3 regions of the Bacillus aquiflavi genome follow, and region 1 is predicted to be linked to each of the others. Evidence: a T-box and tRNA genes for the amino acid it is inferred to sense, from the RefSeq annotation. Region 1 holds a T-box; the other regions hold tRNA genes.
What was found. The T-box of region 1 lies ahead of thrS (threonine--tRNA ligase). A T-box ahead of a tRNA ligase gene usually reads a tRNA of that ligase, here a tRNA-Thr.

Region 1 (3,255 bases):
ATTAAAACATACCTTTCCCACCAATGAGACCTTAATGGCTGCGTTCTTTTATTTGTTGGACTATTTTTTTCCTAAAGCTTTCAAATGGCACGATGTCTGATTGTTGTTTCCCGTATTTTCTCACATTTACTTTATTTTCTTTCACTTCACTATCACCAAGCACAAGCATGTATGGGTTTTTTTGCATTTGCGCTCGTCTTATTTTATATCCTAGTTTTTCATTACTTTTATCAATTTGCATTCGTATTCCCACTTGCTTTAGTTTCGCTTCTATCTTTACACAGTAGTCTATGTGAACTTGTGAAACAGGGATTATTTGCACTTGCATCGGTGCGAGCCAAACCGGAAAAGCACCAGCAAAATGTTCGATTAAAATGCCTAAAAATCGATCAATTGATCCGTAAATCGCACGATGAATCACTACAGGACGAACCTTTTCGTTATTTTCATTAATATAAGTTAAAGCAAACTTTTCCGGCATTTGAAAATCAAGCTGGATCGTTGCACATTGATGACTCCGTTTTAAAGCATCTTTAATATGAAAATCAATTTTTGGTCCATAAAACGCTCCGTCCCCTTCATTTATCTCGTAGTTTGTTTGTAAATTGTAAAGTACATTTTTTAATGCTCTTTCAGATATCTTCCACAGGTTGTCATCACCTAATGAATTTTTTGGACGAGTCGAAAGCTCTACCGTATATTCAAAGCCAAAAGTGCGATACGCTTCGTCAATGAGATGAAATATTTGGGTCATTTCACTTTCAATTTGATCTTCGCGAACGAATAGATGTGCATCATCTTGGCAAAATGTCCGGACTCGGAGCATACCATTTAAAGCACCACTATATTCATGACGGTGAACTTGACCGAACTCCGCGAAACGAATCGGTAAATCTCGATAGGAGTAAAGGTTGTTTTTGAAAATGAGCATATGACCTGGACAATTCATCGGCTTCAGCGCAAATTTTGTTTGATCGACTTCAGAAAAGTACATATTTTCACGATAATGATCCCAGTGGCCCGACTGCTCCCATAGCCGTTGATTCATCATAAATGGAGTGCGAACTTCATCATACGAAGCTTTGCTTTGCAGTTCACGTGAAAAGTTTTCTAACTCATTTCTAACGATTTGTCCTTTCGGTAAGTAAAATGGCATTCCCGGTGCTTCCTCAGAAAACATAAACAGCTCTAATTGTTTCCCTAGCTTACGATGATCTCGTTTTGCTGCTTCCTGCAAAAATTTCACATACTCATTTAAATCCTTTTCCTTTTTAAAAGCGACTCCATAAACTCGTTGAAACACTTCATTTTCACTATTTCCCCGCCAATAAGCCCCTGAGACACGAGTTAATTTAACTGCTTTTATAAAACGAGTAGACGGAAGATGCGGACCGCGACAAAGATCTATAAATTCGCCTTGTTGGTAAAGAGTTATTTTTTCATCTTTTGGAATGTCCTTTAGTATTTCTAGCTTGTATCGCTCCCCTTTTTCCTTAAATCGTTTTTCAGCTTCTCCATAAGAAACTTCAATTCGGTTAATTTTTAAGTTTTCATTTATAATGCGTTCCATCTCTTTTTCAATGGCAAGTAAGTCATCTGCAGTAATCCTATGTTCTAGCTTTAAATCATAGTAAAACCCATCTTCAATGACTGGCCCAATACCTAATTTTACATCCCGATAAAGTCGCTTTACTGCTTGTGCCAATACATGTGCGGCAGAATGCCTTAAAACATGCAATCCTTCTGGCGCATCTAAAGTTAAAATCGAAACCTCCGCATCCCGTTCTAGCTTGTAGCTTAAATCTACCAGTTGTTCATTTACCTTTCCGACAACCGCCTTTTTTCTTAAATTAGAACTTACAGATGCTGCAATCCTTTCAACTGTAATACCTTTCGAAAACTCCCCTACTTTTCCATCCGGAAATTGAATGTTAATTAATTTTTCACTCATAACAAAAAACACTCCTTTAAAATATAAAAAAACGCACCTATCCCTAAAAAGGGACGAGTGTGTCATACCCGTGGTTCCACCCAATTTTCCATAAGAAAAAACATTTATAGCTCTGTACCTGTAACGTAGCGTAGACGGTATTGGATACTAAAAAAATTCCCCAATACAGCTCAGGAGGTGGTAAATTATTTCCCTAAGTTAGGAAGATCACAGCTATCCTTCCCTCTCTGTAAACCGTAAAAATAATTCATGTCCTCTTCATCGCAATTATTTTTTAAATTAAAAAAACACATCCATCCTAAAAAAAGGGACAAATGTGTTATCATTCGTGGTTCCACCCAATTTCCCATAAGCATAAAACACTTATGGCTCTTGTGCTGTAACGTAGCGTAAGACGGTACTGGATACTAAAATTCCCCAATACAGCTTAGAAGGTGGTAAGCTACTTTCCTGCGTTAGGAAGATTTCAGCTATTCTCCCCTCTCTGTAAACCGTAAAAAGTAACTCATGTCCTCATCAATGCCGATTTAAAATTAAATTATCATATATCTTATAATAAACGATCATAAACCGCAATACTTTTATTTTAAACTTTTATAAGTTAACGAAGGTCGTTCCATAAATCTTCATGCTAATGAAACAACTAACAATTTAATCAATTATTTTGTACTGTCAAATAATAGTATGACTGAGACTGAAGTAGTTATGGAGTTGAGATAAATAACTATAAAAGGGAATCGGGGGGGGAAAACATAACAATAATATATATGTCAAGTAAGATAATTATTCCTTTTTTAATGATCAAAATTTATATTCTTTCACGTAAATTTGAGTTACAATAATGCACGTTTTAACAAAATGAAAAATTTCAGTGCTATAATCCCCAATCCTGCATTAAAACTTCACCTTAAAAGAATGAAAAAAAAACCCATTAATCTTGAACTGATCAGGCGAATGTCGCATACCTTAATAATGATATTTTACTAAGGGGTTGAAAAAATGCAGCAACAAGGATTTATGCAGCAGCCGGTTTATCATGCATTTCCAGTTCCGCATCCATTTACAAACGGAGTTAACTTTAATGGGGTTGAAACAAGAAACCAAATGCAAATGTCGATGGATACAAGTAGGGTAAGTATCCATACGCATGGGCATAGCGGTGCTACTACGTGTCAAGATGGTCATGTCCATTTACACCCTGGGGTAACTAGTAAGGCAATTGAAACTGAAAGAGGTCATGTCCATAAAATATCAGGAAATACAACGTTCGATGATGGACACATTCATTTTTATGAGGCTTACAC
Region 2 (3,255 bases), 1.3 Mb from region 1:
ATCCCATCATGTAAGATTTCCCACAAGTAATTGCTGACACAAGAAATTATTATACTCATTTTGATCAAAGATTAGAGAAGAAAGCTCTTAAAGCAGGAGATTAAATAAATGCATACCATGTTCTTCGAAACATATTAGAATTCTATTTACTAAAGGAATTTGGTGTCCAAGAAAAGTTTATTCATGATCGAATTAGAGAAATAATTAGACCTTTAAGAAAAAGTAATAACATTCAGAAAGCCCATGAAAATAAAAGATATGATTAAATAACGGTTCAATCTGAATCCCAGGTAATTTAAAATTTCAACCGTGACCTCACCAATCGTTTCATCCATACATAAACTCCATCGATTCTTTTAACTTATTTTTTTATGACTGAAAAAATTTCTGAGTTACATATTAATAATTTGTTCATTTGTGGTTAAATTATGTGCTTTTCCTTAGAGTTGTTGCTAAAACTTCAAGATACTTTGTTAATGTAAAATCCCTCTCGGGATTGGAGCATTAATCCTTCTCTGCAGAGCAATACAGTGATAAGGAGAATACCAAAATCAGTCATTTTATAGAAAGGATTTATAAAGTAACGTTAAGCACCTCCAATCTCGGCTTTTTTAATGATCCCTTACTTCTTCATTATAGAAGAAAACTTTCATTCGTGATCTTTAGACATATTGATTATTTTAATTAAAAATCTATATTAACTAGAATTACCTTAGCTCGCGGCGCTCGGCCCCCCCCAAAAAAAGCTTACAAGCCGCGTCAAATGAAAGCGTATTGAATTCTAACGGCTCAATTGCAATATCAATTTCTCGACTGCTTAGACGATTATTTCTGCGAGTAGACAAAAAAATCGCCTCCCTTCGTTTTATTGAAGGAAAGCGACTCGTTACACGACCATTTATCGCACGTTTAACACAAAAAGGCGACGTTCTAACGGTTAAATTTCCGCTAAAACGTCGACATAACTGCGTTTTTTAAATACCGGTGGCCGGGATCGAACCGGCACTCCGTAAGGAACACGATTTTGAGTCGTGCGCGTCTGCCAATTCCGCCACACCGGCTCGGTACTATAAAAATAAAATCTAAAAATTAATAATGCCGAGAACCGGAATCGAACCGGTACGGTAGTCACCTACCGCAGGATTTTAAGTCCTGTGCGTCTGCCTGTTCCGCCACCCCGGCGAATCTATATAGGTCGTCCAAATTCATTTCAAAAATATGGAGGCGGCAACCGGATTTGAACCGGTGATAAAGGTTTTGCAGACCTCTGCCTTACCACTTGGCTATGCCGCCACATTGGAGCGGAAGACGGGGTTCGAACCCGCGACCCCCACCTTGGCAAGGTGGTGTTCTACCACTGAACTACTTCCGCAAGCTGGGCCAGCTGGATTCGAACCAACGCATCACGGAGTCAAAGTCCGTTGCCTTACCGCTTGGCTATGGCCCAATAATATTTAATTATATAATAAAATGTCAAGTTGTAAAGGGCGACTAGTGGGAATCGAACCCACGATGTCGGAGCCACAATCCGATGCGTTAACCACTTCGCCATAGCCGCCATAATATTGGCAGGGGTAGTAGGAATCGAACCCACACTGGAGGTTTTGGAGACCTCTGTTCTACCGTTAAACTATACCCCTAGATGGTGGAGGGGGACGGATTCGAACCGCCGAACCCTAAGGGAGCGGATTTACAGTCCGCCGCGTTTAGCCACTTCGCTACCCCTCCATAATTTATGCATAATCTTGAAAATGGTGCCGGCCAGAGGACTTGAACCCCCAACCTACTGATTACAAGTCAGTTGCTCTACCAATTGAGCTAGGCCGGCTCCAAATGGTGGCTCGGGACGGAATCGAACCGCCGACACAAGGATTTTCAGTCCTTTGCTCTACCGACTGAGCTACCGAGCCTATGTATATAATAATAATGGCGGTCCCGACGGGAATCGAACCCGCGATCTCCTGCGTGACAGGCAGGCATGTTAACCGCTACACCACGGGACCATGTTTAATATTTTATTGCGGGGGCAGGATTTTAACCTACGACCTTCGGGTTATGAGCCCGACGAGCTACCAGACTGCTCCACCCCGCGACGATATAATACTCACATAAGATATAAGATAATTCATTAGCATCTCATGGTGGAGGATGACGGGATCGAACCGCCGACCCCTTGCTTGTAAGGCAAGTGCTCTCCCAGCTGAGCTAATCCTCCATATAGATGGTGACCCGTACGGGATTCGAACCCGTGTTACCGCCGTGAAAGGGCGGTGTCTTAACCACTTGACCAACGGGCCATTGTTCTTCAATGGCGGAGAGCAAGGGATTTGAACCCTTGAGACAGCGTTAACCGTCTACACGATTTCCAATCGTGCTCCTTCGGCCACTCGGACAGCTCTCCTAATGGCTCCGCAGGCAGGATTCGAACCTGCGACCGTTCGGTTAACAGCCGAATGCTCTACCACTGAGCTACTGCGGAATATATCCGCCCGGCAACGTCCTACTCTCGCAGAGGGATGCCCTCTACTACCATTGGCGCTGAGAAGCTTAACTTCCGTGTTCGGAATGGGAACGGGTGTGACCTTCTCGCCATCGCCACCGGACAAGGAAATAATGAGACATATACTATTATAAACTTTTTTAAAATTTTTTCAAGTATAATTTTTATTCTCTCAAAACTAGATAATGTGAAGAAGATATAAGAAAGAAAGTATCATGTTTATTTGGTTAAGTGCTCGCTCGATTAGTATCTGTCAGCTTCACGTGTCGCCACGCTTCCACCTCAGACCTATCAACCTGATCATCTTTCAGGGAGCTCAAATGGGAAATCTCATCTTGAGGGGGGCTTCATGCTTAGATGCTTTCAGCACTTATCCCTTCCGCACGTAGCTACCCAGCTATGCCTTTGGCAAGACAACTGGTACACCAGCGGTGCGTCCATCCCGGTCCTCTCGTACTAAGGACAGCTCCTCTCAAATTTCCTACGCCCACGACGGATAGGGACCGAACTGTCTCACGACGTTCTGAACCCAGCTCGCGTACCGCTTTAATGGGCGAACAGCCCAACCCTTGGGACCGACTACAGCCCCAGGATGCGATGAGCCGACATCGAGGTGCCAAACCTCCCCGTCGATGTGGACTCTTGGGGGAGATAAGCCTGTTATCCCCGGGGTAGCTTTTATCCGTTGAGCGATGGCCCTTCCATGCGGAACCACCGGATCACTAAGCCCGACTTTCGTCCCTGCTCGACTTGTA
Region 3 (3,255 bases), 960 kb from region 1:
TGGAGCGGGTGATGGGAATCGAACCCACGACATCAGCTTGGAAGGCTGAAGTTTTACCACTAAACTACACCCGCGTATATAATTTATTATGGGGCGACTAGTGGGAATCGAACCCACGAGTGTCGGAGCCACAATCCGATGCGTTAACCACTTCGCCATAGCCGCCATAGTTTAAAAACTCTAGTCAAGGTTAACGGCCTATTGACAATGGTGGCTCGGGACGGAATCGAACCGCCGACACAAGGATTTTCAGTCCTTTGCTCTACCGACTGAGCTACCGAGCCTATGTATATAATAATAATGGCGGTCCCGACGGGAATCGAACCCGCGATCTCCTGCGTGACAGGCAGGCATGTTAACCGCTACACCACGGGACCATATTTAAATATTTATTGCGGGGGCAGGATTTGAACCTACGACCTTCGGGTTATGAGCCCGACGAGCTACCAGACTGCTCCACCCCGCGATAATATAAACTTACATGACGGAGGAAGAGGGATTCGAACCCCCGCGGGCTTTAACACCCCTGTCGGTTTTCAAGACCGATCCCTTCAGCCGGACTTGGGTATTCCTCCATATAAGGTAAAGATGGTGGACCTTGTAGGACTCGAACCTACGACCGGACGGTTATGAGCCGTCTGCTCTAACCAGCTGAGCTAAAGGTCCTTTTAAATGGTAGCGGCGGAGGGGATCGAACCCACGACCTCACGGGTATGAACCGTACGCTCTAGCCAGCTGAGCTACGCCGCCAATATAAAGGACAAAATATGGTGGAGCCTAGCGGGATCGAACCGCTGACCTCCTGCGTGCAAGGCAGGCGCTCTCCCAGCTGAGCTAAGGCCCCATTAAATTATTTATAATCGGGAAGACAGGATTCGAACCTGCGACCCCATGGTCCCAAACCATGTGCTCTACCAAGCTGAGCTACTTCCCGGATATATCTATTATGTATGGCGCGCCCGAAAGGAGTCGAACCCATAACCTTCTGATCCGTAGTCAGACGCTCTATCCAATTGAGCTACGGGCGCTTATAGTGCCGAGAACCGGAATCGAACCGGTACGGTAGTCACCTACCGCAGGATTTTAAGTCCTGTGCGTCTGCCTGTTCCGCCACCCCGGCAAATGATCGAGAGCGGAAGACGGGATTCGAACCCGCGACCCCCACCTTGGCAAGGTGGTGTTCTACCACTGAACTACTTCCGCAAAATAGTGCGGGTGAAGGGACTTGAACCCCCACGCCTCACGGCGCCAGATCCTAAGTCTGGTGCGTCTGCCAATTCCGCCACACCCGCAAAATAGCTGGTGAGCCATACAGGATTCGAACCTGTGACCCTCTGATTAAAAGTCAGATGCTCTACCGACTGAGCTAATGGCTCATTAATATATCAAAATAATACAACTTGTACAATAAAGGTCCTATGGTGCCGGCCAGAGGACTTGAACCCCCAACCTACTGATTACAAGTCAGTTGCTCTACCAATTGAGCTAGGCCGGCATAGATAATGGAGGATGACGGGATCGAACCGCCGACCCCTTGCTTGTAAGGCAAGTGCTCTCCCAGCTGAGCTAATCCTCCGTACTTAGCCCGGCAACGTCCTACTCTCGCAGAGGGATGCCCTCTACTACCATCGGCGCTGAGAAACTTAACTTCCGTGTTCGGAATGGGAACGGGTGTGACCTTCTCGCTATCGTCACCAGACATGTTTTTAAATGAGACATATACTATTATATACTTTTTAAAATTTTTTTCAAGTATAATTTTTTATTCTCTCAAAACTAGATAATGTGAAGAAGTAAGATAGAAAGTATCATGTTTATTTGGTTAAGTGCTTGCTCGATTAGTATCTGTCAGCTTCGCGTGTCGCCACGCTTCCACCTCAGACCTATCAACCTGATCATCTTTCAGGGAGCTCAAATGGGAAATCTCATCTTGAGGGGGGCTTCATGCTTAGATGCTTTCAGCACTTATCCCTTCCGCACGTAGCTACCCAGCTATGCCTTTGGCAAGACAACTGGTACACCAGCGGTGCGTCCATCCCGGTCCTCTCGTACTAAGGACAGCTCCTCTCAAATTTCCTACGCCCACGACGGATAGGGACCGAACTGTCTCACGACGTTCTGAACCCAGCTCGCGTACCGCTTTAATGGGCGAACAGCCCAACCCTTGGGACCGACTACAGCCCCAGGATGCGATGAGCCGACATCGAGGTGCCAAACCTCCCCGTCGATGTGGACTCTTGGGGGAGATAAGCCTGTTATCCCCGGGGTAGCTTTTATCCGTTGAGCGATGGCCCTTCCATGCGGAACCACCGGATCACTAAGCCCGACTTTCGTCCCTGCTCGACTTGTAAGTCTCGCAGTCAAGCTCCCTTGTGCCTTTACACTCTGCGAATGATTTCCAACCATTCTGAGGGAACCTTTGGGCGCCTCCGTTACCTTTTAGGAGGCGACCGCCCCAGTCAAACTGCCTGCCTGACACTGTCTCCCGCCCCGATAAGGGGCGCAGGTTAGAATTTCAGTACAACAAGGGTAGTATCCCACCGACGCCTCCACGTAAGCTAGCGCTCACGTTTCCACGGCTCCTACCTATTCTGTACAAGCTGCACCAAAATTCAATATCAGGCTACAGTAAAGCTCCACGGGGTCTTTCCGTCCTGTCGCGGGTAACCTGCATCTTCACAGGTACTATAATTTCACCGAGTCTCTCGTTGAGACAGTGCCCAGATCGTTGCGCCTTTCGTGCGGGTCGGAACTTACCCGACAAGGAATTTCGCTACCTTAGGACCGTTATAGTTACGGCCGCCGTTTACTGGGGCTTCGGTTCACACCTTCAGCGATTGCTTAAGCGCTCCCCTTAACCTTCCAGCACCGGGCAGGCGTCAGCCCCTATACTTCGCCTTGCGGCTTCGCAGAGACCTGTGTTTTTGCTAAACAGTCGCCTGGGCCTATTCACTGCGGCTCTCTCGGGCTTGCACCCTATCAGAGCACCCCTTCTCCCAAAGTTACGGGGTCATTTTGCCGAGTTCCTTAACGAGAGTTCTCTCGATCACCTTAGGATTCTCTCCTCGCCTACCTGTGTCGGTTTGCGGTACGGGCACCTTATTCCTCGCTAGAGGATTTTCTTGGCAGTGTGGAATCAGGAACTCCGGAAAATGATTTTCCTCGCTGTCACAACTCAGCCTTACGGTAATGGGATTTGCCTCATTACCAGCCTAACTGCTTAGACGTACATCCAATTGTACGCTTACCCTATCC

Region 2: it encodes a tRNA-Thr, which carries the amino acid that the T-box ahead of thrS (threonine--tRNA ligase) is inferred to sense. The anticodon was not compared.
Region 3: it encodes a tRNA-Thr, which carries the amino acid that the T-box ahead of thrS (threonine--tRNA ligase) is inferred to sense. The anticodon was not compared.

What each region holds. Positions count from the first base shown of each region.
Region 1 is NZ_CP082780.1:1,828,662-1,831,916, forward strand. Features, by position in the region: gene thrS (threonine--tRNA ligase) at 32-1,951, opposite strand; T-box leader at 1,998-2,222, opposite strand; T-box leader at 2,255-2,480, opposite strand; gene K6959_RS08690 (YmaF family protein) at 2,951-3,255, shown strand, end outside.
Region 2 is NZ_CP082780.1:529,706-532,960, reverse strand. Features, by position in the region: gene K6959_RS19775 (hypothetical protein) at 30-104, shown strand; tRNA gene K6959_RS02780 (tRNA-Leu) at 980-1,061, opposite strand; tRNA gene K6959_RS02775 (tRNA-Leu) at 1,097-1,182, opposite strand; tRNA gene K6959_RS02770 (tRNA-Cys) at 1,220-1,293, opposite strand; tRNA gene K6959_RS02765 (tRNA-Gly) at 1,298-1,372, opposite strand; tRNA gene K6959_RS02760 (tRNA-Gln) at 1,376-1,447, opposite strand; tRNA gene K6959_RS02755 (tRNA-His) at 1,487-1,558, opposite strand; tRNA gene K6959_RS02750 (tRNA-Trp) at 1,567-1,640, opposite strand; tRNA gene K6959_RS02745 (tRNA-Tyr) at 1,644-1,728, opposite strand; tRNA gene K6959_RS02740 (tRNA-Thr) at 1,753-1,828, opposite strand; tRNA gene K6959_RS02735 (tRNA-Phe) at 1,835-1,910, opposite strand; tRNA gene K6959_RS02730 (tRNA-Asp) at 1,928-2,003, opposite strand; tRNA gene K6959_RS02725 (tRNA-Met) at 2,019-2,092, opposite strand; tRNA gene K6959_RS02720 (tRNA-Val) at 2,140-2,215, opposite strand; tRNA gene K6959_RS02715 (tRNA-Glu) at 2,223-2,297, opposite strand; tRNA gene K6959_RS02710 (tRNA-Ser) at 2,310-2,401, opposite strand; tRNA gene K6959_RS02705 (tRNA-Asn) at 2,405-2,479, opposite strand; rRNA gene rrf (5S ribosomal RNA) at 2,488-2,603, opposite strand; rRNA gene K6959_RS02695 (23S ribosomal RNA) at 2,724-3,255, opposite strand, start outside.
Region 3 is NZ_CP082780.1:2,783,782-2,787,036, forward strand. Features, by position in the region: tRNA gene K6959_RS13480 (tRNA-Gly) at 1-74, opposite strand; tRNA gene K6959_RS13485 (tRNA-His) at 90-165, opposite strand; tRNA gene K6959_RS13490 (tRNA-Phe) at 209-284, opposite strand; tRNA gene K6959_RS13495 (tRNA-Asp) at 302-377, opposite strand; tRNA gene K6959_RS13500 (tRNA-Met) at 393-466, opposite strand; tRNA gene K6959_RS13505 (tRNA-Ser) at 486-575, opposite strand; tRNA gene K6959_RS13510 (tRNA-Ile) at 590-666, opposite strand; tRNA gene K6959_RS13515 (tRNA-Met) at 674-750, opposite strand; tRNA gene K6959_RS13520 (tRNA-Ala) at 769-844, opposite strand; tRNA gene K6959_RS13525 (tRNA-Pro) at 861-934, opposite strand; tRNA gene K6959_RS13530 (tRNA-Arg) at 952-1,028, opposite strand; tRNA gene K6959_RS13535 (tRNA-Leu) at 1,035-1,120, opposite strand; tRNA gene K6959_RS13540 (tRNA-Gly) at 1,132-1,203, opposite strand; tRNA gene K6959_RS13545 (tRNA-Leu) at 1,211-1,292, opposite strand; tRNA gene K6959_RS13550 (tRNA-Lys) at 1,301-1,376, opposite strand; tRNA gene K6959_RS13555 (tRNA-Thr) at 1,420-1,495, opposite strand; tRNA gene K6959_RS13560 (tRNA-Val) at 1,504-1,576, opposite strand; rRNA gene rrf (5S ribosomal RNA) at 1,584-1,699, opposite strand; rRNA gene K6959_RS13570 (23S ribosomal RNA) at 1,819-3,255, opposite strand, start outside.